Regions from separate parts of the Streptomyces sp. NPDC088923 genome, predicted to be linked through region 3. Evidence: riboswitches for the same ligand, from Rfam matches in the RefSeq annotation. Region 3 holds a riboswitch; each other region holds the start of a gene.
The links. A riboswitch is a leader RNA that binds a small molecule or an ion and turns the genes downstream of it on or off. The one in region 3 is predicted to bind S-adenosylmethionine.
Positions count from the first base shown of each region.

Region 1: it holds a riboswitch for S-adenosylmethionine, as region 3 does, so the genes downstream of both, ACIP4O_RS23955 (cell envelope biogenesis protein OmpA) here and ACIP4O_RS09480 (aminotransferase class V-fold PLP-dependent enzyme) in region 3, are expected to answer to the same signal.
Region 2: it holds a riboswitch for S-adenosylmethionine, as region 3 does, so the genes downstream of both, thrC (threonine synthase) here and ACIP4O_RS09480 (aminotransferase class V-fold PLP-dependent enzyme) in region 3, are expected to answer to the same signal.

Region 1 covers NZ_JBIVIO010000007.1:33,307-42,878, reverse strand. Annotated here, with positions in the region: gene ACIP4O_RS23975 (acyl-CoA dehydrogenase family protein) at 1-816, shown strand, start outside; gene ACIP4O_RS23970 (PucR family transcriptional regulator) at 901-2,397, opposite strand; gene ACIP4O_RS23965 (purine-cytosine permease family protein) at 2,534-4,048, shown strand; gene ACIP4O_RS23960 (type 1 glutamine amidotransferase) at 4,191-4,961, shown strand; gene ACIP4O_RS23955 (cell envelope biogenesis protein OmpA) at 5,008-5,715, opposite strand; SAM riboswitch class IV at 6,047-6,187, opposite strand; gene ACIP4O_RS23950 (GNAT family N-acetyltransferase) at 6,258-6,815, opposite strand; gene ACIP4O_RS23945 (acyclic terpene utilization AtuA family protein) at 7,009-8,784, shown strand; gene ACIP4O_RS23940 (acyl-CoA carboxylase subunit beta) at 8,781-9,572, shown strand, end outside.
Region 2 covers NZ_JBIVIO010000001.1:564,863-574,434, forward strand. Annotated here, with positions in the region: gene otsB (trehalose-phosphatase) at 1-357, shown strand, start outside; gene ACIP4O_RS02750 (trehalose-6-phosphate synthase) at 717-2,159, opposite strand; gene ACIP4O_RS02755 (glucosyl-3-phosphoglycerate synthase) at 2,326-3,276, opposite strand; SAM riboswitch class I at 3,497-3,652, shown strand; gene thrC (threonine synthase) at 3,667-4,962, shown strand; gene ACIP4O_RS02765 (MoaD/ThiS family protein) at 5,038-5,316, shown strand; gene ACIP4O_RS02770 (cold-shock protein) at 5,781-5,984, shown strand; gene groL (chaperonin GroEL) at 6,403-8,025, shown strand; gene ACIP4O_RS02780 (response regulator transcription factor) at 8,535-9,335, shown strand; gene ACIP4O_RS02785 (helix-turn-helix transcriptional regulator) at 9,388-9,572, opposite strand, start outside.
Region 3 covers NZ_JBIVIO010000001.1:2,093,992-2,103,563, reverse strand. Annotated here, with positions in the region: gene ACIP4O_RS09495 (NYN domain-containing protein) at 1-1,163, opposite strand, end outside; gene ACIP4O_RS09490 (hypothetical protein) at 1,197-1,436, opposite strand; gene ACIP4O_RS09485 (Lrp/AsnC family transcriptional regulator) at 1,579-1,860, shown strand; gene ACIP4O_RS09480 (aminotransferase class V-fold PLP-dependent enzyme) at 1,948-3,312, opposite strand; SAM riboswitch class IV at 3,554-3,671, opposite strand; gene trpD (anthranilate phosphoribosyltransferase) at 3,771-4,835, opposite strand; gene ACIP4O_RS09470 (cytochrome bc complex cytochrome b subunit) at 5,004-6,653, opposite strand; gene ACIP4O_RS09465 (Rieske 2Fe-2S domain-containing protein) at 6,650-7,702, opposite strand; gene ACIP4O_RS09460 (c-type cytochrome) at 7,699-8,508, opposite strand; gene ACIP4O_RS09455 (heme-copper oxidase subunit III) at 8,571-9,191, opposite strand; gene ACIP4O_RS09450 (hypothetical protein) at 9,367-9,572, shown strand, end outside.

The sequences.
Region 1 (9,572 bases), on a different contig from region 3:
CTGCCCGAGGTCGCCGCGGGCGAGGCGCTCATGGCGTACGCGATCAGCGAGCGCGAGGCGGGCAGCGACGTCGGCGCGATGCGCTGCCGCGCCACCGAGGACGGCGACGGGTGGGTCCTCGACGGCGTGAAGACCTGGATCACCTCGGCGGGCGTCGCGCGCTACCTCATCGTCTTCGCCGTCACCGACCCGGGCGCCGGTTCGCGCTCCGTCTCGGCCTTCGTCGTGCACGCCGACGACCCCGGCATCACCTACGGCGGGCCCGAGCGCAAGATGGGCCTCAAGGGCTCGGTGACCCGCGAGGTCTACTTCGACCACACCCGCCTTCCCGCCGGCCGGCTCCTCGGCGAGCGTGGCCGGGGCATGCGCGTCGCGCTCGGCACGCTCGACCACACGCGCGTCTCGATCGGCGCCCAGGCCCTCGGCATCGCGCAGGGGGCGCTCGACTGCGCCGTCGAGTACGTCAAGGAGCGGCGGCAGTTCGGTCAGGCGATCGCCGACTTCCAGGGCGTGCGCTTCATGCTCGCGGACATGGCCGTGCGGGTCGAGTCCGCCCGCCAGCTGGTGTACGCGGCGGCGGCCCGCTCCGCGAGCCGGGCCCCCGACCTCACCTACTTCGGCGCGGCGGCGAAGTGCCTCGCCTCCGATACCGCCATGGCCGTCACGACCGACGCGGTGCAACTGCTCGGCGGCTACGGCTACACGCGAGACTTCCCCGCCGAGCGCATGATGCGGGACGCGAAGATCACCCAGATCTACGAGGGCACGAACCAGATCCAGCGGGTCGTCATCGCACGACAGCTGCTCGGCAAGTAGCCGGGTGGTACGGGGGCCGGGCCGCGAGGGGCCGGGTGTGATGGGGTCTGCCCGCGAGGGGCCGGGGCGGGGAGGTCCCCGCGTTCAGCCGGTGGCCTCGCCGCCCGTCTCGCGCGCGTGCAGCGCGAGCCACAGCTCCATGCGGTCGTCGAGCCGGTCGAGGGAGCGCCCGGTGAGCCCCTCGATGCGGCGCAGGCGGTGGCGCAGGCTGTTGCGGTGCAGGGTCAGCGCCTCGGCCGTGGGCGCGGGGCGGGCGTCGTGGGCGAGGTAGGTGCGCAGGGTGAGCAGGAGCTCGCCGCCGTGCTCGGCGTCGTACCGGAGCAGCGGCGCGAGCACCGTGTCGCTCAGCTCGCGCAGCGGCAGGTCCAGGTTGCCGAGAAGCAGCCCGGTCAGGCTCAGCGGGGCCGCGGTGCGCACCCCGGCCCCGGTGCTCCCCGCCTGGCGGGCCTCGAACCAGCCGAGCCTGAGCCCGGCGACTCCGGGACGCCGCGCGCCGACCCCGACCCGGACCCCGGGACCGGTCGCGCGCAGCCGCTCCAGGACGGTGTGCGCGGTGGCGTCGGCGTCGACGCCCTCGGGCACGAAGACCGCGACGCTGTCCTCGACGAGTGCGGTGGGCAGCACGTCGCCGCCCCGGTCCAGGAGCGGGCCGAGCGTCCACGGCAGCGCGCGCAGCCGTGCGGGCCCGGCGGGGACGCGGGCGAGCACCACGGCGTGCGGGGCCGCGGGGTCGATGCCGTGCGCGGCGAGGCGCCGCCGGGCCTCGGCGTCCGGCACCGCGCGGTGCACGACGTCCTCGACGACCTGGCCGAGCAGCTCGCGGCGCCCGGTGAGCACGGCCTGCTGCCTGGCCACTTCCAGACCGAGGACGGAGGCGGCGAAGGAGAGCAGATCCTGCCTGGCCGTGGCCCGCTCCGTCGCGAGCCGCGCCACGGGGGCGCCGTCGACTGTGATGGGTGTCCCGGGCGTGCCGGGTGTGCCGGGTGTACCGGGCGTGCCGGGTGTCCCGAGGGCCGGGCCCTCGGGCGTCGACGGGTGCCGCGCGAGGAGGCGGCCGTCCGGCGCGGTGACCGAGACGGTACCCGCGTCGAGGTGGCCGTGCAGTCGCCGCAGCAGCCCCGGCAGTCCGCGCCCGGAGAGCAGCTCGCGCAGCAGCGTGTCCTGCACGTCGGCGGTACGGCGCACCTGCGCGTACCGCTCGGCGAAGACCCGGTCCGCGACCCAGCGGCTGATCTGCACGAACGGCACCTCGACGGGGGAGCCGAAGAGTGCGAGCCCGGCGTGCTCGGCCCGCTCCACCACGTCCTTCGGCACCTCCTGGTGCACGAGCCCGGTGCCGAAACCGAGACCGGCGACGGGGAGCGCCGCGAGCCGGCGCAGCAGGTCGTCCCACTCGCGCGGCGAGCGCTCCAGCATCCCGGTGGTCAGCATCAGCTCACCGGCCCGCAGGAACGGCAGCGGATCGGGCAGCTCGGTGGTCGCCACCCAGCTGATCGCGCGCGGGCCCTCGTGGCAGTGCGAGGTGAGCGGGCGCAGGTGCAGGGCAGGGTCCGCCAAGAGGTCGGTGAGCAGGGCTGACACGTCTTACATAGTGACGGAAAAGAGCCGGAGTATTGACATCCATTCAACAATCCATAGCCTGAATGGAAATATTTATCCCGTGTCGCGCATCTACTCAGCGTCACGCCCTCGCGCCGACCGTCACAGGAGCCCGCTCATGTCAGCTCCCCGTTCCACCGGCACCACCCCGCCGTCCGCCCCCGAACCCGGAGGCGGCCTCGTCGAACGCCGTTCCATCGAGGCCGTCCCCGACGCCGAGCGGCACGGCCGCCCCTTCAGCCAGTTCACGCTGTGGTTCGGCGCCAACCTCCAGATCACCGCCGTCGTCACGGGCGCGCTCGCAGTCGTCCTCGGCGCCGACGCCTTCTGGTCGCTCATCGGCCTGCTGCTCGGCAACCTCCTCGGCGGCGCCGTCATGGCCCTGCACTCCGCGCAGGGACCGCGCCTCGGACTGCCGCAGATGATCTCCAGCCGCGCGCAGTTCGGCGTCTACGGGGCGATCGTGCCGCTCGTGTGCGTCGTCGTGATGTACGTCGGCTTCTTCGCCAGCGGCACCGTCCTCGCGGGGCAGGCCGTGGGCCACCTCACCCACCTCGGCGACGTCACGGGCATCGTCGTCTTCGCGCTCGCCACCGCGCTCACCGCCGTCATCGGCTACCGCGTGATCCACCGCCTCGGCCGGATCGCGAGCGTGGTCGGCGCCCTCGCCTTCATCTACCTCGGCATCCGCCTTCTCCAGCGCGCCTCGCTCGGCGACCTCCTCGGGGACCACTCCTTCCACCTCCCCGCCTTCCTCCTCGCGATCTCGCTCTCCGCCTCCTGGCAGCTCGCCTTCGGCCCCTACGTCGCCGACTACTCCCGCTACCTGCCGCGCGACACCTCGCCGCGCGCCACCTTCTGGTGCACGCTCGGCGGCACGGTGCTCGGCTCGCAGTGGTCGATGGCCTTCGGCGCGCTCGCCGCGGCGGCCTCGGCGGGCGCCATCGCGGGCGACGAGGTCGGCTACGTGGTCGGGCTCGGCGGCACGGGGATCATCGCCTCCGTCCTCTACTTCGTGATCGCGCTCGGCAAGCTCACCATCAACGTGCTGAACACGTACGGCGGATTCATGTCCGTCCTCACCGGCGTGACCGGCTTCCGCGCCCAGCGCACCCTCAGCCAGCGGGGCCGCGCCGGGTACGTCCTCGCGATCATGCTCGCCGGGACGATCGTCGCGCTCCTCGGACGCGGCAACTTCCTGGACTCGTTCTCGACGTTCCTGCTCTTCCTGCTGATCTTCTTCACGCCGTGGAGCGCGATCAACCTCGTCGACTACTACGTCATCGCCAGGGAGCGGTACGACCTCCCGGCGCTCTCCGACCCGAACGGCCGCTACGGCGGCTGGCGCTGGCGCGCGATCATCACCTACGTCGTCGGCATCCTCATCCAGCTCCCCTTCATCTCGACCGAGTTCTACACGGGCCCGCTCGTCGGCCCGCTCGGCGGCGCCGACATCTCCTGGATCATCGGCCTGGTCATCCCGGCGGTCCTCTACGGGGCCCTGGCCCGCGGCGACCGCGCGGCCCGCGTCCCCGAGAAGATGATCTGGGGCGAGGTGGACAGCCCGTCGGAAGCGCCGCGTGCCGCGACGGCGGGGGACGCGGCGGCGCTGGCGGGGGAGGCGAGGGGCTGAGCCGACTCCGTACGGGAGGAGGGGACATGTGCGCACCATGAAGCCGTACCGGCCACGCGGTCGCGGCGGCTCGCATCCCGGCCCTTCGTGTGTGCCTAGGCTCGGGTCCGACCCGCACAGCCGACAGGGACGGAGACCGCAGGTGGCGACCGAAGAGCGGCAGGACAACGGTGACGGCGGCGGGGCGGGCGTGCCCCGGGTGCTCGTGGTGCGCAACAACGACGGGGACGGGGCGGGGAACTGGGAGCAGTGGCTCGCTGAAGGCGGGGTGCGGCTCGATGCCGTACGGGCCTGGGAGGGCGAGCCGCTGCCGGAACGGGTCGCCCACGACGGGCTGCTCGTCCTCGGCGGCGCCTACCTCCCCGACGACGACGCCCGCGCCCCCTGGCTCGCGGGGACCCGCGAACTCGCCCGGCAGGCGCTCGACGCGGGCGTCCCCTACTTCGGGATCTGCCTCGGCGGGCAACTCCTGGCCCACGTCGCCGGGGGAGAGGTGCGCGGGGAGCACGGGACGCCCGAGTTCGGCAGCGTCCGGCTCACCTTGCGCCCCGAGGCGGCCGACGACCCGCTCTTCCACGGGCTGCCCCCGCACCCGCCCGCGATCGAGAACCACGTCGACGCCATCACGGCGCTGCCGCCGGGCGCGCGGTGGCTCGCGAGCAGCGCCGACTGCCCGTACCAGGGCTTCCGCGTCGGCGCCGCGGCCTGGGGCGTCCAGTTCCACCCCGAGGCGCGCGCCGCGCGCATCACGCGCTGGAACCCGGAGCGCCTCGCCCGCCACGGCGCGCCCGACCCCGCGCACCTCCACGCCCACGCCCTGCGCGAGGCCCCCGAGGCCGAGGCCGCCTGGCGCACCCTCGCCCACCGCTTCGCCGCGCTGGTGACCGAGCGGAGGGGAGCGGGGGTGGCGTGAACGGTGCCGGGCGAGCGGCGCGCAAGGCCCCGCCCGCCCGTTCCGGTCACCTCGCCCCGTACTCCCGCGCCAACGCTCCCTTGAACGCCGGGCGCTCCGCGAGGCCGCGCGCCCAGGCGGTGAGCACCTCGCGCCCGGAGTGCGTGGCGAGCGCCTGGTGCGGCGCGCCGCCTGTCCGGGGCAGCGCGCCGAGCGCCACGAGCGCCGACCACGCGTCGACGTCCGCCGCCGTCAGCCGCTCCCCGAGGACGTACGGCGCGCGCCGCAGCCGCGCCGCGACGACGTCGAGCGGCGCCGTGCCCGGCGCGGCGCCCGTGAAGTCCCACGCCGCTTCGAGCCGGTCGGTCTCGGTGCCGAGCGCGGCGGGGCGCAGCGCGCACGCCCCGCACTCGGCCGACTCGCCGGGGCCGAAGCGGCCGTGCAGGTCGCGCAGGATGTCGGGCGTGTGGTTGCTGACGACGCGCCCGGTCCAGCGGTCGCACAGGGCGGGCACGGTGAGCGCTCCCGCGTAGTGCCGGCGCGTGGCCTCGTAGGAGCGGCGCAGGCTCTCGTACGCGGGCGAGCCGGGGCCTTCGAGCGGGACGAGGGCGAGGGTCTCGGCGAGACCGAGCAGCCGCACCGTCACCGCGACGCGCAGCGCGTCGGCGCGCCGGGGCGTCAGGTACAGCGCGTACCGGTGCGGGGCCGGGTAGAAGCCGTGCCCGCCCGCGACGCCGATGCGCTCCCGCACGACAGGTTCGACCGCTTCGCGCACACGCGGCAGACCACTGCCGGGCCGCGCGGTCGCGGGGGTACAGAGAGGAAGGTCGGGCGAGGAGGGGGCAAGGGTTTTGGACATGGTTCTCCCAGAAGAAGAGAGGGGAGCAGGGCGCGGCACAGGGGACGCACGGAGCGCCGGGATCGCGAAGGACCGAGGGGCGTCAGCGGACCGGTCGGCCTGTCGCCCCGCACACGCGCAGCAGGTCGATGTGGAGCCTGCGGGTGAGGGTGCGGCGCCGGGGGCACACCGGTGAAGGAGAACGGTCGGTACCGTGCGGGGCGAGAGCTCCGGACATGACACCCACCCCTCCCCAGCCACCCCACCGGGGCCGCGCTTGTCCCGCCGCCATGGCGGGACCAGGTCGTCACCCGGGGCACCCCATCGCGGTCGAAGGGTTGCCTGTCAGCGGGCCGGGGCCGATGAACCGCGCGCGGGACGAGCCGCGCGGGCGCTGACGATCGTGACCGTCTCCCCCAGTGTCGGGGCACCGCGACGGACCGTCAAGACGGTGTCCATCCGGAGGCGACCGACGCCCCTCAGCCACCGAACTCCCGCGCCAGCAGCCCGTACACGAACTCGTCGCCCCATCGCCCCTCCCACAGGTCGTTCTCCACCAAGTGGGCCTCGCGGCGCATGCCGAGGCGTTCGCAGACGCGGAAGGACGCGGTGTTCTCGGCGTCCACGCGGGCGTAGAGGCGGTGGGCGCCGAGGGTGAAGGCGAGGTGGGCGAGGGCGCGGGCCGCCTCGGTCGCGTAGCCGCGGCCCACCGCCCCCGGGTGCAGGGACCACCCGATCTCCGCCTGGCGGGCGCGCGGATCGCGCAGGTTCACGCTCACCTCGCCGGCGAGCGCGGGCACGCCGGGCGCGGGCGGCGTGGGGCACACCGCGAGGAGGACCCGGTCGCCCTCCTTCTCCCACGCGGGCGGCACGGCGATCACCGCCTCGCACTCGGCGCGCGTGCGGGGCGGGCGGTACAGGTAGCGGGCGACCTCGGGCAGGCGCTGGTACGCGTGCATCGCGTCGGTGTCCTTTGGCGTGAAGGGGCGCAGCGTCAGGCGGGGGGTGCGCAGGGGGAGAGCGGCGAGGAGGTCCACGGTGCGGCTCCGGGGTCGGGAAAGGGGCGAACCCGCCGATCCTTGGGCGCGGGGACCGCCCGGGGCAACCGGTATTCCGCCGTGCCGGGCCCGGAAAAATCATGCAAGCACGCTTGCTTGTTTTCTCCCGCGCTGTGATGCTGCACCGTGCGACGCCCCCACGCCGCACCAACCCCGGTGAGGAGTAACCGCGTTGACCCCCTCCGCCCCACTCGCCCCGCTCCGTGTCGGCAACGCCTCCGGCTTCTACGGGGACCGTTTCTCCGCCGTGCGTGAGATGCTCTCGGACGGGCCGCTCGACGTGCTCACCGGGGACTACCTCGCCGAGCTGACGATGCTCATCCTCGGCCGCGACCGGCTCAAGGACCCCGCGGCCGGGTACGTCTGCACCTTCCCGCGCCAGCTCGCCGAGTGCCTCCACCTCGTCGCCGAACGCGGCGTCCGCGTCGTCACCAACGCGGGCGGCCTCAACCCGGCGGGACTGGCCGGGGAACTGCGGCGGCTCGTGCGCCGCGAGGGGCTCGACATACCCGTCGCGTACGTGAGCGGGGACGACCTCCTCGCCCACCCCGAGGCGTCCGGCCGCGAGAGCTGGGGCGAGGGCGTGCTCACCGCCAACGCCTACCTCGGCGGCCACGGCATCACCGCGTGCCTGCGCGCGGGCGCCCAACTCGTCGTGACCGGGCGCGTCACCGACGCGGCCCTGGTCAGCGGTGCCGCCGCCGCGCACTTCGGCTGGGAGCCGACCGACCACGACCGTCTCGCGGGCGCCGTCGTCGCGGGGCACCTCCTGGAGTGCGGCGCCCAGGTCACGGGCGGCAACTACAGCGACTTCACCGCCCACGACGTACGCCGCCCCGGCTTCCCGCTCGCCGAGATCGCCGCCGACGGCAGCGCGGTCCTCACCAAGCACCCCGGCACGGGCGGCGCCGTCACGACGGGCACGGTCACAGCCCAGCTCCTCTACGAGACGGGCCCCGCGCGCTACCTCGGGCCCGACGTCGTCGCCCGCCTCGACACCGTGCGCCTCGTCCAGGAGGGCCCCGACCGGGTCCGTGTGCACGGCGTACGGGGCGAGGCGCCGCCGCCCACGCTGAAGGTGGGGCTCAGCCGTCTCGGCGGCCACCGGGGCGAGGTCGTCCTCGTCCTCACCGGACTCGACATCCCCGCCAAGGCCGCACTCGTGCGCGCCCAGCTCACCGAGGCCCTCGCCGAGCGGCCCCCCGCCCGGGCCGACTGGGAACTCGTCCGCACCGACCACCCCGACGCCGCCACCGAGGAGACCGCGAGCGCCCTGCTCCGCCTCGTCGTACGCGACGCGGACCCCGAGACCGTCGGCCGCCGGATCGGCGCCGCCGCCGTCGAACTCGGCCTCGCCGGATACCCCGGCTTCCACCTCACCGCGCCGCCGGGAAGGCCGTCCCCGTACGGCGTGTTCACCGCGACGACCGTCGCACAGACCGCCGTGCGCCACACCGCCCACCTCGCGGACGGCACCAGCGTCGCCATCCCGCCGCCCCCGCACACCGCGACACCCCCGGCGACCGTGCCCGCCGCCGAACTGCCCCCGCCGCCCGCCCCCGGACCCGTGCGCCGGGTCCCGCTCGGGCACGTCGCCGGGGCGCGCAGCGGGGACAAGGGCGGCGACGCCAACCTCGGCGTCTGGGCGCGCGAGCCCGCCGCGTGGCCCTGGCTCGTCCACCACCTCACCACCGAGCGGCTGCGCACCCTCCTCCCCGAGACCGCGCCCCTCCCCGTCACCCGGCACGTCCTGCCCCATTTGCACGCCGTCAACTTCGTGATCGAGGGCCTCCTCGGCGAGGGCGCCGCGGCGCGCGACCGCTTCGACCCGCAGGCGAAGGCGCTGGGGGAGTGGCTGCGCGCGCGCCACACCGACGTACCGGAGGGCCTGCTCGGCCCCGTCCCCGCACCGGAGCCCCCCGAAGCGCCTGAGGAGACCCGCGCGTGACCGCACTGACCAGCACCGTCGACCCCACCGCACCCGACCACCTCGCGCGCCGCGCCGCGCTCCTCGACAAGCTCGCCGCACTCGGCACCGAGCACGCCAAGGCCCTCGCGGGCGGCGGTGAGAAGTACGTGACGCGCCACCACGGGCGCGGCAAGCTCCTCGCCCGCGAGCGCGTCGAACTCCTCCTCGACCGCGACACGCCGTTCCTCGAACTGTCCCCGCTCGCCGGCTGGGGCAGCGACTGGGCCGTGGGCGCCTCGCTCGTCACCGGGATCGGCACCGTCAGCGGCGTCGAGTGCGTCATCACCGCCAACGACCCGACCGTGCGCGGCGGCGCGAGCAACCCCTGGACGCTCAGGAAGGCGCTGCGCGCCAACGAGATCGCCCGCGCCAACCGGCTGCCCGTCATCAGCCTCGTCGAGTCGGGCGGCGCCGACCTGCCCTCGCAGAAGGAGATCTTCATCCCGGGCGGCGCGCTCTTCCGCGACCTCACGCGCCTGTCCGCGGAGGGCATCCCGACCGTCGCCGTCGTCTTCGGCAACTCGACGGCGGGCGGCGCGTACATCCCCGGCATGTCCGACCACGTCGTCATGGTCAAGGACCACGCGAAGGTCTTCCTCGGCGGCCCGCCGCTCGTCAAGATGGCGACCGGAGAGGAGAGCGACGACGAATCACTCGGCGGCGCGGACATGCACGCCCGCACCTCGGGCCTCGCCGACCACCTCGCCCTCGATGAGCCCGACGCCCTCCGCCTCGCCCGCCGCGTCGTCGCCCGCCTCAACCACCGC
Region 2 (9,572 bases), 1.5 Mb from region 3:
CAGGGCGCGTACGACGCGCTCCTCGCCCCGCTCACCGCGCTCGCCGAACGCCACGGCCTCATCGTCGAACCGGGCCGGATGGTCCTGGAGTTGCGGCCGCCGGGCATGGACAAGGGCAAGGCCCTCACGACCTACCTCGACGAGGTCGGCGCCACCTCCGTCCTCTACGCCGGCGACGACCTCGGTGACCTCGCCGCCTACGCCGCCGTCGAAGCGGGCCGCCCCGCCCGCCCCGGTCTCCTCCTCGCCTCCGGCACCGAGGTCAGCGAACTCACCGTCCGCGCCGACCTGCCCCTCGCGGGAGGACCGGAGGAAGTGGTGGCGTTTCTCGCGGCATTGGGGGAGGCGCTGGGCTGAGGGGGCTCAGGGATGTGGGTGGGGGGAGGCGGCGGGGGTGGCTTCCGCACGGCTCGGGGCAGCCCCGCCCTCCCGGGGGGCGGGAAGCGGGGGTGGCTTCCGCACGGCTCGGGGCAGCCCCCGCCCTCCCAGGGGGCGGCCCCAATACCAGTCTTCCAGAGCCGCCCCCGCTTCCCGCCCCGTCCCGCCACATCTGTGGACAACTCCGGGAAACCCGCACAACGTCTCACTCGACCGAGTGAGACGCGTGCACGCACAAGGCGAGGTATCCACAGCCGCCGAACGGATCATCACACTGCCGCGCCGCCCATGCGGGCGCCGAGCCCACCGACCGCCCCGCGCCCTCGCCCCCACAGGCCCTACGCCCCGCCCAGCGCCTCCAACTGCTCCATGAACCACCGCCCCGGCGGCAGCGCCGTCGCCGCCTCCGCCAGCCGCTTCGTGCGCGCCGACCGGGTCTCCGGGTCCTGGGTGAGCGCCGTGTGCAGCGCCTCGGCCGTCGCCGAGACGTCGTACGGGTTCACCACGACCGCGTCCGCGCCCAGCTCCTCGTACGCCCCCGCCTCCCGCGACAGCACGAGCGCCACGCCCGCGTCCGAGACGACCGGGACCTCCTTCGCCACGAGGTTCATGCCGTCACGGATCGGGTTGACCAGCGCGACGTCCGCGAGCCGGTAGGCCGCGAGCGAGCGCGGGAAGTCGTCGTCGACCTTCAGCAGCACCGGCGTCCAGTCCGCCGTCCCGAACTCGTCGTTGATCTCCTGCGCGACCCGCTCCACCTCCGCCGTGTACGCCCGGTACACCTCCAGGTCCTGGCGGGACGGGTACGCGAAGGCGAGGTGCACGACCTGCCCGCGCCAGTCCGGGCGGTCCGTCAGCAGCCGCCGGTACGCGTGGAGTCCCCGCACGATGTTCTTCGACAACTCCGTACGGTCCACCCGCACGATCGTGCGCCGCCCCTCGCCGCCGATCTCCCGGCGCAGCGCCGCGATCCGCTCGTCCACGTCCTCCTGGTGCGCGCGGTCGCGCAGGAAGTCGGCGTCCGCGCCGAGGCCGTGCACCGCCACCTCGGTCCGGCCCGTACCGCCGACGAGCGCGTCCGCGCAGGCCGTGAAGGCGTCCGCCCAGCGGCGGGTGAGGAACCCCGCGTGGTCCGCGCCGAGAATCCCGCGCAGCACCTGCTCCGCCACGTCGTCGGGCAGCAGCCGGTAGTAGTCGAGCGGCGCCCACGGCGTGTGCGAGAAGTGCGCGATGCGCAGATCGGGGCGCAGCGCGCGCAGCATCCCCGGCACGAGCACCAGGTGGTAGTCCTGCACGAGCACCGCCGCGCCCTTCGCCGCCTGCGCCGCGAGCGCCTCGGCGAAGGCGCGGTTGTACGCCTCGAAGGAGGCCCAGCGCGCGCGGAACTCCGGGCCGAACGCGGGCTCCAAGGGCGTCTGCCACAGCATGTGGTGGGCGAACCACAGCACGCTGTTGGCGATGTCGTTGTACGCCTCGTGCTGCGTGCGCGGATCGATCCCGAGCATGTGGACACGGCGCCCGCCCGTGTCCGCCGGGTCCAGCTCCGCGCCCGAGCGCCGGGCCGCCTCGCGGTCCGCGTCGCTCAGCGCCGCGCACACCCACACCGCGTCGACCTCGGGCCCGATCGCCGAGAGCCCCGAGACGAGCCCCCCGCCGCCGCGCTTGGCCCTCAGCTCGCCGTGCGCGCCGAACGCGTACGAGACGGGGCCGCGGTTGGAGGCGAGGAGGACGGCGGCACCGGTGCCGGTGCCGGTGGGGCGGGTGGGGTCGTCAGTAGGCATGGTGCATTCCTCGCCTCGGGATCATGGGCTCAAACGTGCGAACTGTGCGGGACTCGGCATCCGCCCCCAACTGCCATGTTCTGCCGCGCCCCCCGCGGGACGACGGCCGACGGACGCACCCGCGCCCCGCCCCCACGCGCCGCCAACGCCCCGCCCCGTGCCCCCCTCAGGCCGCCTCCCTCCGCTCCGTGTACTCCGGGATCTCCCGCATCGGCGGCCGCTCCTCCGTGTCCACGGGATGCGTGTGCGCCGCGAAACCGCCCTCGGGCAGGCGGTCGAACTGGGTCAGCTCGGGGCGTACGAGATGGCCGCGCGCGAGCCGTACCTGCGCCGTGCGGTAGATCGTCGCCGCCATGCGGCCCAGCGCCTGCCCGTCCTGGTGGCGGTGCACCCGCACCCCGACGTCCACCTGCGCGAGCGCGTCGAGCCCCACCGTGTGCAGCGCGTCCACGAGGAGACCCAGCTCGACCCCGTACCCCACGGGGAACGGCAGCTGTTCGAGGAGCGAGCGCCGCCCCGCGTACTCGCCGCCCAGCGGCTGCACGAAACCCGAGAGCCGCGGCCAGTGCATGTTGAGCAGCGGGCGCGCCATGAGTTCGGTGACCCGGCCGCCCTGGCCGGGCTCGGAGCCGAGCGGACGGTCGTACATCGCCTTCACGAGATGCACGTCCCGCTCGGCGAGGAGCGGGCCGAGGATGCCGGTCACGAAGGCGGACCGGAAGTCCTTGAGGTCCGCGTCGACGAAACAGATCAGCTCACTGTCGGTCGCGAGCAGCGAGCGCCACAGCACCTCGCCCTTGCCCGGCACGGCGGGCAGCCGCGGCAGCACCGCGTCCCGGTGCACGACCCGCGCCCCGGCCGCGCGCGCGACCTCGGCGGTGCGGTCCGTGGAGCCCGAGTCGAGGACGACGAGTTCGTCGACGAGAGGGACGGCTTCGACGAGTTCACGCCGGATGACGTCGACGATCGCGCCGACGGTCGCCTCCTCGTTCAGTGCCGGAAGGACGACGGCCACCGAGGCCCCCGTGGCGCGTTTGAGCGCGGCGAGCCGTTCCACGGGCCAGTCGTTCGCGGTCCAGGAGCGATGCTCCAGCCAGCGTTCCACCTCTTCGATCACGGCGTCTGTCCCCTCGTGCGTACGGACCCGGTGCGAGGCCCTTCGACTGCCGCCCCTTGCGGAGGGCGCCGATGAGATCTTCATCTCGGCGTGCGGACGGCTCGCTCCACGATCCAGGGCTTCGGTTACAGTCTTGAACAACGCGGGTGACCATCCCATGTCGGGGTGCGCTGTCACCTTGTGTCACAAACGCCCCGGGCCCGAAGCCCGGGTGCCACAACGCTCATCCAGAGGGGCAGAGGGATACGGCCCGTTGAAGCCCCGGCAACCCTCCAGCCAGTCTCCGCGCGGTTCACCGATACCGCCACCGAAGGCCCTGGCTCGGGAAGGTGCCAATTCCGTCTCGCGGCGAGATGCGCCGCGGGGAAGATGAGGAGAAAGGGCCTCCCCATGGCTGTGCAAGCCGCCGAAACCCCGCAGAACACCACCTCCGCCGTCGACCTCGGCCCCGCCGTCGCGCTCTCCTGTCGCGAGTGCGGCGAGCGCTTCCCGCTCGGCCCGGTCTTCGCCTGCGAAAGCTGCTTCGGCCCCCTTGAGGTCGCCTACGAGCTGCCGTCCGGCGACGTCGAGGAACTGCGCCGCGCGATCGAGGCCGGCCCCAAGAACATCTGGCGTTACGCACCGTTGCTGCCCGTGCCCGCCGACGTGGCGAGCCACCCCAACACCAACCCCGGACTCACGCAACTCGTGAAGGCGGACCGGCTCGCGAAGGAACTCGGCGTCACCGGCGGCCTCTACGTCAAGGACGACTCCGGGAACCCCACGCACTCCTTCAAGGACCGCGTCGTCGCGATCGCCGTCGAGGCCGCGCGCGCCTTCGGCTTCACGACCCTGTCCTGCTCCTCGACGGGCAACCTCGCGGGGGCCGTCGGCGCCGCCGCCGCCCGCGCCGGCTTCCGCTCCTGCGTCTTCATCCCGCACGACCTGGAGCAGGGCAAGGTCGTCATGGCCGCGGTCTACGGCGGCGAGCTCGTCGGCATCGAGGGCACGTACGACGACGTGAACCGCTTCTGCTCCGAGCTGATCGGCGACCCGCTCGGCGAGGGCTGGGGCTTCGTCAACGTCAACCTGCGCCCGTACTACGGCGAGGGCTCGAAGACGCTGGCGTACGAGATCTGTGAACAGCTCGGCTGGGAGATCCCCGACCAGATCGTCATCCCGGTCGCCTCCGGCTCGCAGCTGACGAAGATCGACAAGGGTCTGAAGGAACTGATCAGGCTCGGTCTCGTCGCGGACAAGCCGTACCGGATCTTCGGCGCGCAGGCCGAGGGCTGCTCGCCGGTCTCGACCGCGTACAAGGCCGGGCACGACGTCGTACGCCCGCAGAAGCCGAAGACGATCGCGAAGTCCCTCGCGATCGGCAACCCGGCCGACGGCCCCTACGTGCTCGACATCGCCCGCCGCACGGGCGGCGCCGTCGAGGACGTGGACGACGAGCAGGTCGTGGACGCGATCAAGCTCCTCGCGCGCACCGAGGGCATCTTCGCCGAGACGGCGGGCGGCGTCACGGTCGGTGTCACGCGCAAGCTCATCGAGAACGGGCAGCTCGACCCCGCCCTGACCACCGTCGTCCTCAACACCGGCGACGGCCTCAAGACCCTGGACGCGGTCGCCCCGACCACCGGGCCCACCGCGACCATCCGCCCCGACCTGGACGCCTTCCGCGCCGCCGGTCTCGCGGGCTGAGCCCGGCCGGGCTCCGCTGAGCCCCGGCCGAGCCCGTCCCCCCAACTTTCCGCGCTGCCCGAGAAAGGCCACGCCATGAGCGTTTCCGTTCGTATCCCGACCATCCTGCGCACCTACACCGGCGGCCAGGCCGAGGTCCCCGCCGAGGGCGCGACCGTCGCCGAGGTCCTCGCCGACCTGGAGCGCAACCACACCGGCATCTCTGCCCGCGTCCTCGACGACGACGGCAAGCTCCGCCGCTTCGTCAACCTCTACGTCAACGACGACGACATCCGCTTCGAGCAGGGCCTCGACACCGCCACCCCGGACGGCACGGGCATCTCGATCATCCCGGCGGTCGCCGGCGGCTGCTGAGCCCCGCGCCGGACGGTCCCCGCCTCGCCCGTACCCCTCGCTTCACCCCTGCCCCCTCCGCACCACAAGCGGAGGGGGCAATTCCATGGGATTCGCAGGAGTAGAGTCGGGGTATTGCTTCGCCCCTTTCTTCACGGCGGCTCCAGGAATCCCCGACGCCGCACGCGCACCTGTCGGAAACCTGGGAATCAATTCCGCTTTCCGTGCCGCCCATTTGCGGCTTTGCGTTCCTTTTGCCGGGCCCGACGTGTCCTGAACTCCCGTGAATTCTCCGGCCATGTCAGGATGCGGGCCGAGCCGATTTCTCGTCCGACTGACCTGTTGCGGACGGCAGTTGGGCAGATACATTCAGCGGCGGTCGACGCGTTCCGGCGCACGCCCCCCAAGATTCCCGCGGGGGTGAGGTCTGACCCGGGTGCGCGAAGTGCGTTCCTGTGCAAGGGCCAGTAATAGGGGAGTTAGGCATGGCTCAGGGCACCGTCAAGTGGTTCAACGCGGAGAAGGGCTACGGCTTCATCGCGGTCGACGGTGGTGCGGATGTATTCGTCCACTACAGCGCGATCCAGATGGACGGTTACCGCACCCTGGAGGAGGGTCAGCGGGTCGAGTTCGAGATCTCGCAGGGCCAGAAGGGCCCGCAGGCGGACATGGTCCGCGCTGCCGCCTGAACAGCGCTCCGACCGGTACGGGGCCCCGCGGCCGCGTACGACACGACATGACGAGCACGGGCGAGGGCCCGCACCCGGAGAGCGGGGGCGGGCCCTCGCCGCGTGTGCGCGTACGCGCGGCGGGCGCGGCGGCCCCGGACGGGCCGGCGTCCGGGGCCGCCGCGCCCGCGCGCTTACACGCACGGGTGGCATGGGTCGGCCCCGGGTCGGGTAAGGCGCACTCAAGTGGCTTGCACTCGATGGGGCAGAGTGCTAATCATTAGCGTTAGCACTCTGATGGTGAGAGTGACAGAGAGACCGGGTCGGTGAGGCCCGGCGGCCCCGCCGTGGCAAGGAATTCGGCGCGGGTCCCAGGCCGTCCGTCGCGGGCGCCACACGGTCCCTCAGCCCACCCCGTGTCCTGGGAGGACCACTTCACATGGCCAAGATCATCGCGTTCGACGAGGAGGCGCGGCGCGGCCTTGAGCGCGGTATGAACCAGCTCGCCGACGCCGTCAAGGTGACCCTCGGTCCCAAGGGCCGCAACGTCGTCCTGGAGAAGAAGTGGGGCGCCCCCACGATCACCAACGATGGTGTCTCCATCGCCAAGGAGATCGAGCTGGAGGACCCGTACGAGAAGATCGGCGCCGAGCTGGTCAAGGAGGTCGCGAAGAAGACGGACGACGTCGCCGGTGACGGCACGACGACCGCGACCGTCCTGGCCCAGGCCCTGGTCCGCGAGGGCCTGCGCAACGTGGCCGCCGGCGCCAACCCGATGGCCCTGAAGCGCGGCATCGAGCAGGCCGTCGAGGCCGTCTCGGGCGCGCTCCTGGAGCAGGCCAAGGACGTGGAGACCAAGGAGCAGATCGCCTCCACCGCCTCCATCTCCGCCGCCGACACCCAGATCGGCGAGCTCATCGCCGAGGCCATGGACAAGGTGGGCAAGGAAGGCGTCATCACCGTCGAGGAGTCCCAGACCTTCGGTCTGGAGCTGGAACTCACCGAGGGTATGCGCTTCGACAAGGGCTACATCTCGGCGTACTTCGCCACCGACATGGAGCGCATGGAGTCGTCGCTCGACGACCCGTACATCCTCATCGCGAACTCCAAGATCAGCAACGTGAAGGACCTCCTTCCGCTGCTGGAGAAGGTCATGCAGTCCGGCAAGCCGCTGCTGATCATCGCCGAGGACGTCGAGGGCGAGGCGCTCTCCACCCTGGTCGTCAACAAGATCCGCGGCACCTTCAAGTCCGTCGCGGTCAAGGCCCCCGGCTTCGGCGACCGCCGCAAGGCCATGCTCGGCGACATCGCCATCCTCACCGGTGGCCAGGTCATCTCCGAGGAGGTCGGCCTCAAGCTGGAGAACGCCGGCATCGAGCTGCTCGGCCGCGCCCGCAAGGTCGTCATCACCAAGGACGAGACGACCATCGTGGACGGCGCCGGCGACAGCGAGCAGGTCGCGGGCCGCGTCAACCAGATCCGCGCCGAGATCGAGAACAGCGACTCGGACTACGACCGAGAGAAGCTCCAGGAGCGCCTGGCGAAGCTCGCCGGTGGCGTCGCCGTCATCAAGGCCGGTGCCGCGACCGAGGTCGAGCTCAAGGAGCGCAAGCACCGCATCGAGGACGCCGTGCGCAACGCCAAGGCGGCTGTCGAGGAGGGCATCGTCGCCGGCGGCGGCGTGGCCCTGCTCCAGGCCTCCGCGGTCTTCGACAAGCTGGAGCTCGAAGGCGACGAGGCGACCGGCGCTGCCGCCGTGCGCACCGCCCTGGAGGCCCCGCTCAAGCAGATCGCCGTCAACGCCGGCCTCGAAGGCGGCGTCGTGGTGGAGAAGGTCCGCAACCTTGAGGTCGGCTACGGCCTCAACGCCGCGACCGGCGAGTACGTGAACATGATCGCCGAGGGCATCCTCGACCCGGCCAAGGTCACGCGCTCCGCCCTCCAGAACGCGGCCTCCATCGCCGCGCTCTTCCTCACCACCGAGGCCGTCATCGCCGACAAGCCGGAGAAGGCCGCCCCGGCCGCCCCGGGCGGCATGCCGGGCGGTGACATGGACTTCTGATCCGGCCCCCGGCCGCACGGCCGGGCTCGGATGAGGGTTCCCCGGGGCCCGTACGTCTGCGGACGTGCGGGCCCCGGTTGCGTGTGGGGGGCTTGCTGGGCGAGGCGGGTACGGGTTCCCTGCGGGGCGGGGTGGGGGCCCGCGCGCGTACGGCGCGGGCGGCTCGTGCCCGTACCGCGTCGGGCGGGCGCCGTTCCTGCGCCCCGTACACGTGAAAGCGGCACCTCCCGGTCCAGGAGGTGCCGCTTCTTCGTGTGGCCGACCGTCCGCGTTCCCCCGGGGAGCGACGGCCGTGCCGGGTGCGGCCCGCGTCGCTTCCCCCGAATCCGGCGCGGGCCGCCCCCGTACCACCGCCCCGTTCCGGACGGTCGTCACCGGGACAGGATGCCGTGAACGGGCCCGGCAGGGTATGAGTACTTGTACTCATAGAGGCGGTCACGGCGAACGTCGCGGGCCGCGCGGCCCGACAGCCTCACGGACTTCTCGTACTCCAGGAAGAGGACGGCACGGTGGACGGAGCGGACGCGGACCCCGTCGCGCTCGCCCGGCTGCTCGAACTCGCCGTCGCGGCACTCCACGAGACCCGCCCCGAACAGCTGTGGGCCCTCGCCTTCACCGAACTGCTCGACGCGCTCGACGCCGACCTCGCCGTCCGCAAGGCCGGGGAATGGAACCCGGGCGAGGGCACCGTCCGGCTGTGGACCCCCGAGGGCCCGGCCCACCACCTCCTCGGCCCCGACCAGCTCGACGTGATCCGCGCCGGCTACCCCTTCGTCGACCACTACACCGCCGGCCACCCCCTCGAACCCCTCACCGCCCGCACCACCGCCGGAGCCCACGCCTGGCGCCACGCCGCACCCGCCGGACGCCTGCGCGACGCGCTCGGCTCCACCGACATCCTCGCCCTGCCGCTCCCGCGCCCCGAGAACGGCGCCATCAACGGCTGTCTCCTGCACCGCACGGGCCGCACCCCCTTCACCCCCGCCCACCTCGCCTACGCCCGCCGGGCCCAGCCCGTACTCGCCGCCGTCGAGGCACACGCCGGCCACCTGCGCGCCTGGCGCACGCCCCCCGGCGGCCCGGAAGCGGCGAAGGTACGGGAGGAACGCGCCGCCCAACTCGGCCTCACCCCGCGCGAGATCACCGTCCTCGCCCTGCTCGCCGAGGCCCGCACCGCGAGCGCCATCGCCCAGCGCCTCGGCATCTCCCCCCGTACCGTCCACCGCCACCTCGCCCACCTCTACCGCAAGTTCGGGACGACGGACCGGCTCGCGACGGTGCTGCGGGCGCGGGAGACGGGCGTGCTGTGAGGCGGGGGTGCTCGGTGAGGTGGGGCGTGCTGCGCAGTGGTGAGCCGTCCGCTCAGGCACCCGGGGCGCGGGCCGGGAGGGAGTTGAGGAGCTGGAGCTTCTCGTGGCTGTCGGTGCCGGGGGTCGCGGTGTAGACGAGGAGCGACTGCCACTGGGCGGGATCGATGAGCACCTGGCAGTACAGGTCGAGCGCCCCGAGATCCGGGTGGCGCACCCGCTTCGTCTCGGTCTGCGGCA
Region 3 (9,572 bases):
TCCAAGGGCATCATCGGATAACCGGTCTTCGTGACGTTGTACCCGTCCACGACGAGGTGCGCCTGCGGCAGCGCGAGCAACTGGTCCAGGATCGCCGGGTCGTCCTCGGCGAGCGCGCGGGCCGCGATGTCCTTCGGGCTGAACTTCGCCGGCTCCCGCGCGTCCACGGTCTCCGCGGGCCGTACGGAGACGGGCGGCAGCGCGAGTTCGCGCCGCAGCCCCTGCGCCGCGTCGAGCACCGTGTCGAGCAGCAGCCGCAGCCGCATGTCCTCGACGCTGCGCCCCTCGCGCGTCGCCTTCCGGCTCGCCTCGAGGGCCGCCTCGACCTCGCCGAGCCGCGCCCGCACCCGCCGCGTCTCGCTCTCGGCCGCGCTCAACTGTGCCTGGAGTTCGACGCGCTGGGCCTCCGCCCGCTCCTGCTCCTTGCGCAGCGCGGCCTCGCCGCGCTTGATGTCGCTCTGCGCGGCCCGCAGCTTGCGCCGTACCGCGTCGCTCTCGCGGCGCAGCCCCTCGACCTCGCCGCGCAGCCGCTCGCTGTCCGCCCGCCCGCGCTCGCGCGCCTCGTCGCGCTCCGCGCGCAGCCGGTCCAGTTCCTCCCTGGCCGCCTCGTCCATCCGCTCGGCCCCGGCCCGCTCGGCCTCCTCACCGGCGGCGGCGACGAGTTTGAGCCAGCCCGGGGGCCGCAGCAGGTACGCGACGGCGGCGACGTCCACCGGCTCGGCGGCGGGCGGCGGGGTGCCCTCGTTCAGCGCCGCGCACAACTCCGGCTGCGCGGCGCACAGCCGCTCGGCGACCCGGGCGCGGAAGGCGGAGTCGTTCTCGACCGCGGCGGCCATCGCGTTGCCCGCGTACTTGAGCCGTCTGCTCGGCGTGAACCGCGCGTACTGGCGCAGTTGCGGGGGGAGTTCGGCGACGGTGAGACCGCCGAAACAGGTCGCCACGTACTGGACGACCCGGTGCCGGACGCCTTCGGGCAAGGGCCCCTCCAGCGCCTCCCCCGCCCGGTCCCCGTCGTGCCCGCGCGCCCCGTGCTCGGGTCCGCTCTCGTCGGCCGACTGCCCCGCGCCCTCGTGAGCGCCGCCCTCGTGAGCGCCGCCCTCGTGACCGTCCCGCTCCGCGCCGTGGGGCGCACCGGCGGGCTCGGCGTTCGCTTCCTCCACCATGTCCTCACCCCACTCGCTCGTGCGGGCCGGCTCTCAGGCGGCCGGCCCCGGCCTGTCCACCAGTTCGATCTGGTCCACCGCGTTGCACCAGCGGCAGCGGACCGAGTCGATCGTCTCACTCACGACTTCGCGCTCCTCGACGTTCGGTTTCCCGGCGAGGTCGAGGTGGACGTACTCGACGACCTTCGACGACCGGCTCACGTCGAACCTGGTGAGGTTGCCGCACAGGGTGCAGCGCCAGCGCGTGGTCTCCGTGGGCAGGGGAACGGTCATCGTCCGCTTCGCTTCCTTCTCGTACTCGGTAAAGGCCGTTTATGTTGCCCGTAACCCTACGGCCTGTGGACGGGACCGCGCGGCGGGGACGGAGGCCCGGACTAAAGTGGGCCCACCAGGACAGTGAAGGGGACCAACAGCCGTGATCACCGCGATCGTGCTCATCAAGACCAGCGTCGACCGAATCCCGGAGATCGCCGAGTCCATCGCCGCGCTGGACAGCGTGAGCGAGGTCTTCTCGGTCACCGGCTCCTACGACCTCATCGCGATGGTCCGCGTCGGCCGCCACGAGGACCTGGCCGAGATCATCCCGAACCGGATCAGCAAGATCCCCGGTGTCGCCGCGACCGACACGCACGTGGCCTTCCGCACGTACTCGCAGCACGACCTGGAGGCGGCCTTCGCGATCGGTCTCGATTCCTGAGACCGGGTTCCCGGGGGACGCCTTCCCCGCGCAGGTACGAGAGAGGGGCGCCGGTCCCGCGACCGGCGCCCCTCCCGTGCGTCCCCCTCAGACCGCCGGCACGCAGCGCCCGCCCTCGGTCCGGTACGTCCACCGCGCGCCCTGCTCGACCAGTTCGCGCACCGCGCCCAGGAAGCGCTCGACGTGCTCGTCGGGCGTCCCGGCGCCGAAGCTGACCCGCACCGCGTTGAGCGAGCCGCCCTCGGGCGCCCCGCACTCGCCGGGCGCCCCGGCGTCCGCGCCGAGCAGCGTGCGCACCAGCGGGTGGGCGCAGAAGAGCCCGTCGCGGACCCCGATCCCGTACTCGGCCGAGAGGGCCGCCGCCAGGTGCGAGCTGTTCCAGCCGCTCACGACGAAGGAGAGCACGCCGACCCGCTCGGCCTCGGGGCCGAAGAGCCCGAGGACGCGCACGCCCTCGATCGCGGCGAGCCCGTCCCGCACCCGCGCCACGAGTTGCTGCTCGCGCGCGACGAGCGCGTCGAAACCGGCCTCCGTGAGGGCCTTGCACGCGGAGGCGATCGCGTAGGCGCCGATGACGTTCGGCGAACCCGCCTCGTGGCGCGCGGCGCCGGTGTGCCACTCGACGTCCACGCCGCCGTCCGCGCGCCTGCTCACGGCGCGGCTCGCGCCGCCGCCCGCGAGGTAGGGCTCCGCGTCCTCCAGCCAGTCCGCGCGGCCCGCGAGGACGCCCGCGCCGAAGGGCGCGTACAGCTTGTGGCCCGAGAAGGCGACCCAGTCCACGTCCAGCGCGCTGACCGAGACGGGGTGGTGCGGGGCGAGCTGCGCGGCGTCCAGGACGATCCGCGCGCCGTGCGCGTGCGCGACCCGGGCCAGCTCGGCGACGGGCCACAGCTCGCCCGTCACGTTGGACGCGCCCGTGACGCACACGAGCGCCGCCCCGGTGCCGGTGCGGGCCTTCAGCGCGCTCTCCAGCGTCGCGACGGCCTCGGCGGGGCCGCGCGGGGCGTCGAGGTGGGTCACGGCGGCGGTGCGCCAGGGCAGCAGCGAGGCGTGGTGCTCGGTCTCGAAGACGTACACCTCGCACCCCTCGGGCAGCGCGGCGGCGAGGAGGTTGAGCGAGTCGGTCGTGGAGCGCGTGAAGACCAGCTCGTCGTCCTCGCGGCAGCCGAGGAAGGCGGCGACGTCGGCGCGGGCCGTCTCGAACAGCTCGGTGGAGAGCTGCGAGAGGTAACCGGCACCGCGGTGCACGCTGCCGTAGTACGGGGCGTAGGCGGCGACATCGTTCCAGACGCGCTCCAGGGCCGGGGCGCTCGCGGCGTAGTCGAGCGCGGCGTACTCGACCTCGCCCCCGGTGACGAGCGGCACGCGCACCTCGCGGCCGAGGACGGGCAGCGGAGCGGCGGGGGTGGCGGCGGAGGCGGGAACCGAGGCGGAGGCGGCGGAAACGGACATGGCGAACTCCCGTACGTGAGACGGAGGGCAGCGGAAGGCGAGCTGCGAAGGCTGGGGTTGCGGGCGGTACGAAGTGCCCGGCGGTGTGGGACGGCGAAGGGCGCCGCACCCTGGGGTGATGAAGGGTGTGCGCCCTACGACATTCGCTTGCTCACGGAGAACCGCTCCCTCGACGACCAGGACCCCTGGTGCCTGACGCCGCGAAAGGGAGGTGTGCCAACGCCCCTGTCGGGCGCGGAGGGGTCCGCGCTTGCCGCAGACCTCGCTGCCTGCGGCCAGGTCTTCACCCGGGGCACCCCGCCACGGACGGAGGGTTGCCGGACAGCAGGCCGGGGCCGTAGTCGCTGTCACTCATGACCTGCCCGCATCCTGCCACAGAGACCTGGGCGAGGCCCAGGGGGTTCCACGATGCGAAACGGGGGGTGACACGGCTCCGTGCCACCCCCCGCACCGACGCCTCAGGCGTTGCTGGCCTCGACCCACCGCTCCAGCGCCGCCGCCGCGGCACCCGAGTCCAGCGACTCGGCCGCCCGCGCCATGCCCTCGCCGATCCGGTCCCTCAGCGCCTCCCCGCTCGGGCGCAGTGCCGCGAGGGCCGCCGCCGCGTTGAGGAGCACCGCGTCGCGGACCGGGCCGCGCTCGCCCGCGAAGAGGCGCCGGGCCACCTCGGCGTTGTGCGAGGCGTCGCCGCCGCGCAGGGCCGAGACCGGGGAGAGGCCGAGGCCCACGTCGCGCGGGTCGAAGCTCTCCTCGCGCACCGCGCCGTCCTGGACGATCCACACCCGTGAGGTCGCCGCCGTCGTGAGTTCGTCGAGGCCGTCGTCGCCGCGGAAGACGAGCGCGGAGGAGCCGCGCGCGGCGAGCACCCCGGCCATGATCGGCGCCATCCGGGCGTCGGCGACGCCGGTGGCCTGAGCGCGGACCCGCGCCGGGTTGGTGAGCGGGCCGAGGAAGTTGAAGGTCGTCCGGATGCCCAGCTCACCACGCGCCGCCGCCACGTACCGCAGCGCCGGGTGGAACTTCACGGCGAAGCAGAAGGTGATCCCGGCCTCCTCGGCGACCCGCGCCACCCGCTCCGGGCTCAGCTCCAGGTTCACGCCGAGCTTCTCCAGGACGTCGGAGGCCCCGGACGCCGAGGAGGCGGCGCGGTTGCCGTGCTTGACGACCTTCGCCCCCGTCCCCGCGACGACGACGGCGGACATCGTGGAGATGTTGACGGTCTTGGCCCCGTCGCCGCCCGTACCGACGATGTCGACGCACTCGCCCGACACCTCGATGGTGCGGGCGTGCGCGTACATCGCCTCGACGATGCCGCTGATCTCCTCGACGGTCTCGCCCTTGGCGCGCAGGGCCACGGCGAAGCCCGCGATCTGCGCGTCCGTGGCCTCGCCCCGCATGATGCGGTCCATCGCCCAGGCGGTGTCGGCCGCGGACTGGTCGCGGCCGGAGAGGAGTCCGTCGAGTACGGCCGGCCAGGAGCGGGCCGCCGCGGTATCGCCTCCGACGGGGTGCACAGCGCTCATGGCCGCTCCTGGTGTGTGGGTGCGGGGGCGGGGACGCAGCGCGCCGGCCGCCGTTTCGACGCCCCCCACCCTATCGGCGCGGGGGCAGCGCGAAGGGCCCCGTCCGCCCACCGGGAAGGTGGGACGGGGCGGGGCCCTCAGGTGGCGTGTCGCGTGACAGTGCGGGGATCAGTGGTGGCCGTGGCCGCTCGTGATCTCCTTGTACTCCTCCTCCGTCGGCTTCGGGATCTGGGTCCCGTCGCCGTAGTAGCCCTTGGAGAGCTTGGAGCGGACCTTCTCGGCGCCGGAGACCTTGCGCTTGACGCCGTTCTCGTCGGTGGTCTCACCGATCTCGAAGGGCTTGACCTGCTCGTGCGCGGTGAGCGTGTAGCGCTGCTCGGCGCTGAGCGGCTCGTGCACCTCGATGAACTCGCCGTGCGGCAGGCGCTTGATGATGCCGGACTCGCGCCCGTGCAGCACCTTCTCCTTGTCGCGGCGCTGGAGGCCGAGGCAGATGCGCTTGGTGATGATGAAGGCGAGGACCGGGCCGACGAAGAAGCCGATCCGCACGAACCAGCTGATCGCGTTGAGCGACAGGTGGAAGTGGGTGGCCCACAGGTCGTTGCCGCCGCCGACGAGCGTGATCATGTACATCGTCACCCAGGCGACACCGAGGCCCGTACGGACCGGGGCGTTGCGCGGGCGGTCCAGGATGTGGTGCTCGCGCTTGTCGCCGGTGACCCAGGACTCGATGAACGGGTAGACCGCCATCGCGCCGAGGACGAGGCCGAAGACCACCAGCGGGATGAACACACCGAGGACCAGCGTGTGGCCCCACAGGTTGATCTCCCAGCCGGGCATGACACGGATGAGGCCTTCGGCGAAGCCCATGTACCAGTCGGGTTGCGCGCCGGTGGACACCTGGTCCGGCCGGTACGGGCCGATCGCCCAGATCGGGTTGATCGTCGCGATGCCCGCGATGGCCGCGATGACGCCGAAGACGAGGAAGAAGAAACCCCCGGCCTTCGCCATGTACACCGGGAGCAGCGGCATGCCGACGACGTTCTTCTCGGTCCGGCCGGGACCCGCGTACTGCGTGTGCTTGTGGTAGAAGACCAGGATCAGGTGGCCCACCATGAGGCCGAGCATGATGCCGGGCAGCAGCAGGATGTGGATCGAGTAGAACCGGGCGACGAAGTCGCCGCCGGGGAACTCCCCGCCGAACAGGAACATCGAGATGTACGTGCCGACGATCGGCACGGACAGGATCGCGCCCTGCGTGAAGCGGACACCGGTGCCGGAGAGCAGGTCGTCCGGGAGCGAGTAACCGGTGAACCCGGTGAACATGCCGAGGGCGAAGAGCAGGAAGCCGAACAGCCAGTTGATCTCGCGCGGCTTGCGGAAGGCGCCCGTGAAGAAGACACGCATCATGTGCACGAACATGCCGGCGAGGAAGATGAGCGCGGCCCAGTGGTGGATCTGCCGGATGAGCAGACCGCCGCGGACCTCGAAGCTGATCTTCAGCGTGGAGGAGAACGCCTCCGACATGAGCTGACCCTGCATGGGCGTGTAGGGCCCGCTGTACTCCACCTCGTTCATGCTCGGGTGGAAGAACAACGTCAGGTACACACCCGTGAGGATGATGATGAGGAAGCTGTACATGCAGATCTCGCCGAGCATGAAGCTCGGGTGGTCCGGAAAGATCTTCCGCATGTTGGACTTGGCCAGGCTGTAGATGCCGAGCCGTCCGTCCGCCCAGTCGGCGAGCCGTTCCCCGGCGGGCGCCTGACTGCGGTCCGGCGCGTCCGCGCCGGGTGCGTGTGTGGTCTCGGTGCTCATCCGCGCTCCCAGAAGGCAGGGCCGACGGGCTGGTCGAAGTCGCCGAGCGCTTCGAGGTAACCCTCGTCGTTCACGCCGATCCGCAGCTGCGGCAGCGGGTGACCGGCCGGGCCGAAGATCACTCGGGCGCCGTCGGAGAGGTCGAAGGTGGACTGGTGGCACGGGCAGAGGACGTGGTGCGTCTGCTGCTCGTACAGGCTGATCGGGCAACCGACGTGGGTGCAGATCTTGGAGTACGCGACGATGCCCTGGTGCGACCAGTCCAGCTCGCGCTTGTCCTTGATGTTCTCCGGAGCGATCCGGATGATCATCAGGGCGGCCTTGGCGATCTGGTTCTGGAAGTCGTGGTCCGTCTCCTCCAGGCCCTCGGGCTTGGCGAACGTCAGCGAACCGGTGATGACGTCCTCGGGACGCAGCGGCTCGTTGGTGTTCATGTTGACGATGACCGAGCCCTTTTTCCACTTCGTGGTGCGGAGCTTCTTCTCGGGCAGCGGACCGAGGTCGCGAAGGAGCACGACACCGGAGAGCGGTACGAGGGCCAGCGCGCCGAACATCGAGTTGCGGATCAGCTTGCGGCGGCCGAGGACGGAGTCCTTGGCGCCCTGCTTGAAGTCCGCGATGACCTTCGCGCGGGTGTCATTGTCGGCCTCGATGTCGTGCCGCTCGTCCACGAGCTCGACGTCCGACATCAGGGTGCGCGCCCAGTGGACGGCGCCGGCGCCGATCGAGAACAGCGCGAGGCCCAGGGTCAGGCCGAGCGAGAAGTTCAGCGCGCTGACGTGCCCGAAGGGCCAGATGTAGACGATCTTGCGGGGCTTGAAGATCACGTACGAGGCGATGAAGCCGGCCGTCGCGAGCATCGACAGGGTGAAGAGGAAGGCGACCACGCGCTCGCTGCGCTTGGCGGCCCGCTCGTCCAGGTCCTGGATGCGGTGCTCGTGGGGCGGCAGCCCCGGGTCGGCGAAGGGGTTCTTCGCCAGCTCGGCCGAGTGCTCCTCGGCGCCCTGCCCGGCGGGCAGGTTCTCTTCGGGATTGTCTTGGCTGCTCATGACTTCTTGGCCTTTGCGGTCCGGACGGCGACCCACGTGGCGACGGCGATCAGCGCACCGAGCCCGAAGACCCAGGCGAAGAGACCCTCACTGACGGGACCGAGACCCCCGAGGCTGAGACCACCGGGGTTGGTGGCCTTGTCCCCGTTGACGTCGCGGACGTAAGCGATGATCTGCTTCTTCTGCTTCTCCGGCATCGTGGTGTCGGGGAAGGAGGGCATGTTCTGCGGGCCGGTCTGCATGGCCTCGTAGAGGTGCTTCGGGTCGACGCCCTCCAGCGAGGGAGCGAACTTGCCGTGCGTCAGCGCACCGCCCTCACCGGTGAAGTTGTGACACTGCGCGCAGTTGGTACGGAAGAGCTCGCCGCCCTTGGCGCTGTCCGACCCGGCGGGGTCGTACTGGTTCTTGGTCGGCACCTCGGGACCGGCGCCGAGCGAGGCGACGTAGCTCGCGAGCTGGTCGATCTCGCTCTCGGAGTAGATGACCTTCTTGCGGGGCGCCTGGGCGCCCTGCTGCTGAAGCGGCATACGGCCGGTACCGACCTGGAAGTCGACGGCCGCGGCGCCCACGCCGACGAGGCTCGGGCCGTCGCTGCTGCCCTGTCCACCGGTTCCGTGGCAACTGGCGCAGCCGACGTCGTAGAGCTTCTTGCCCTCGTCGATCTTCAGGGACTGGGCTGTTTCCTCAGCCTGTGCCTTGTCCGCGGGCGCGAACGCGGCGTACAGCCCCCCGGTGGCCGCCAGCGCGAGGAGTAGGACGACGACCGCCGCCAGCGGATGGCGTCGTCGTACGGAGAGCTTTTTCACGGATTACCCCGGTGTCAGGATCTTCTGCGTCGGTGCTACTGGATGTGGGCTTCTCGCCCGGATTACTTGATCAGGTAGATCGTGGCGAAGAGGCCGATCCAGACAACATCGACGAAGTGCCAGTAGTAGGACACGACGATGGCCGCAGTGGCCTGGTGATGTGTGAACCTCTTGGCCGCGTACGTCCGGCCCAGGACCAGGAGGAAGGCGATGAGGCCGCCCGTCACGTGCAGTCCGTGGAATCCGGTCGTGAGGTAGAAGACGGAACCGTAGGGGTCGGAGGAGAGCGAAAGCCCCTCTTCCTTGACCAGGTCCGTGTATTCGAAGATCTGACCTCCGATGAAGATCGCACCCATCACGAAGGTGATCGAGAACCACGTACGGAGCTTCTTCACATCACCGCGCTCAGCGGCGAAGACGCCGAGCTGGCACGTGAGGGAGGAGGCCACCAGGATGGCGGTGTTGGTACCCGAGAACGGAACGTTCAGGGCATCCGCCATTTCCTTCCAGTGATCCGGTCCGGTCACCGATCGCAGGGTGAAGTACATCGCGAAGAGGGCCGCGAAGAACATCAGCTCGGAACTCAGCCAGATGATGGTTCCGACGCTGGTGAGGTTCGGCCTGTTGACCGACGGGTGCGCGGGCCCGGTTTCTACTGTCGTTGCTGTCGCCACGACCGACATTATGTCGGTCGCTTATCCCGCCCTCACTCCCGGGGGTGCCGTTCGGTGTGTCCGCCCCCTGTGTCGGGCCCGAACGGCCCATCGTTGAGCTGTTCGCAGCGGTGTTGACGGGCAGTCGGACGGAGTAGCATCCGGCCCACCGGGGACCCGGTCACACCCGAGGCCAGGAGGAGACATGCAGCCGATCGCCACCGTGCTGATCTACAGCGACAACGCCGAAACCCGCACCCAGGTACGGCTCGCCACCGGTCGCAGGCCCGCCCCCGACGCGCCCGAGGTGCAGTTCGTGGAGTGCGCGACACTCCCCGCCGTGCTCAAGGAACTGGAGCGCGGGGGCATCGACGTGTGCGTCCTGGACGGCGAGACGGCCCCCGCGGGCGG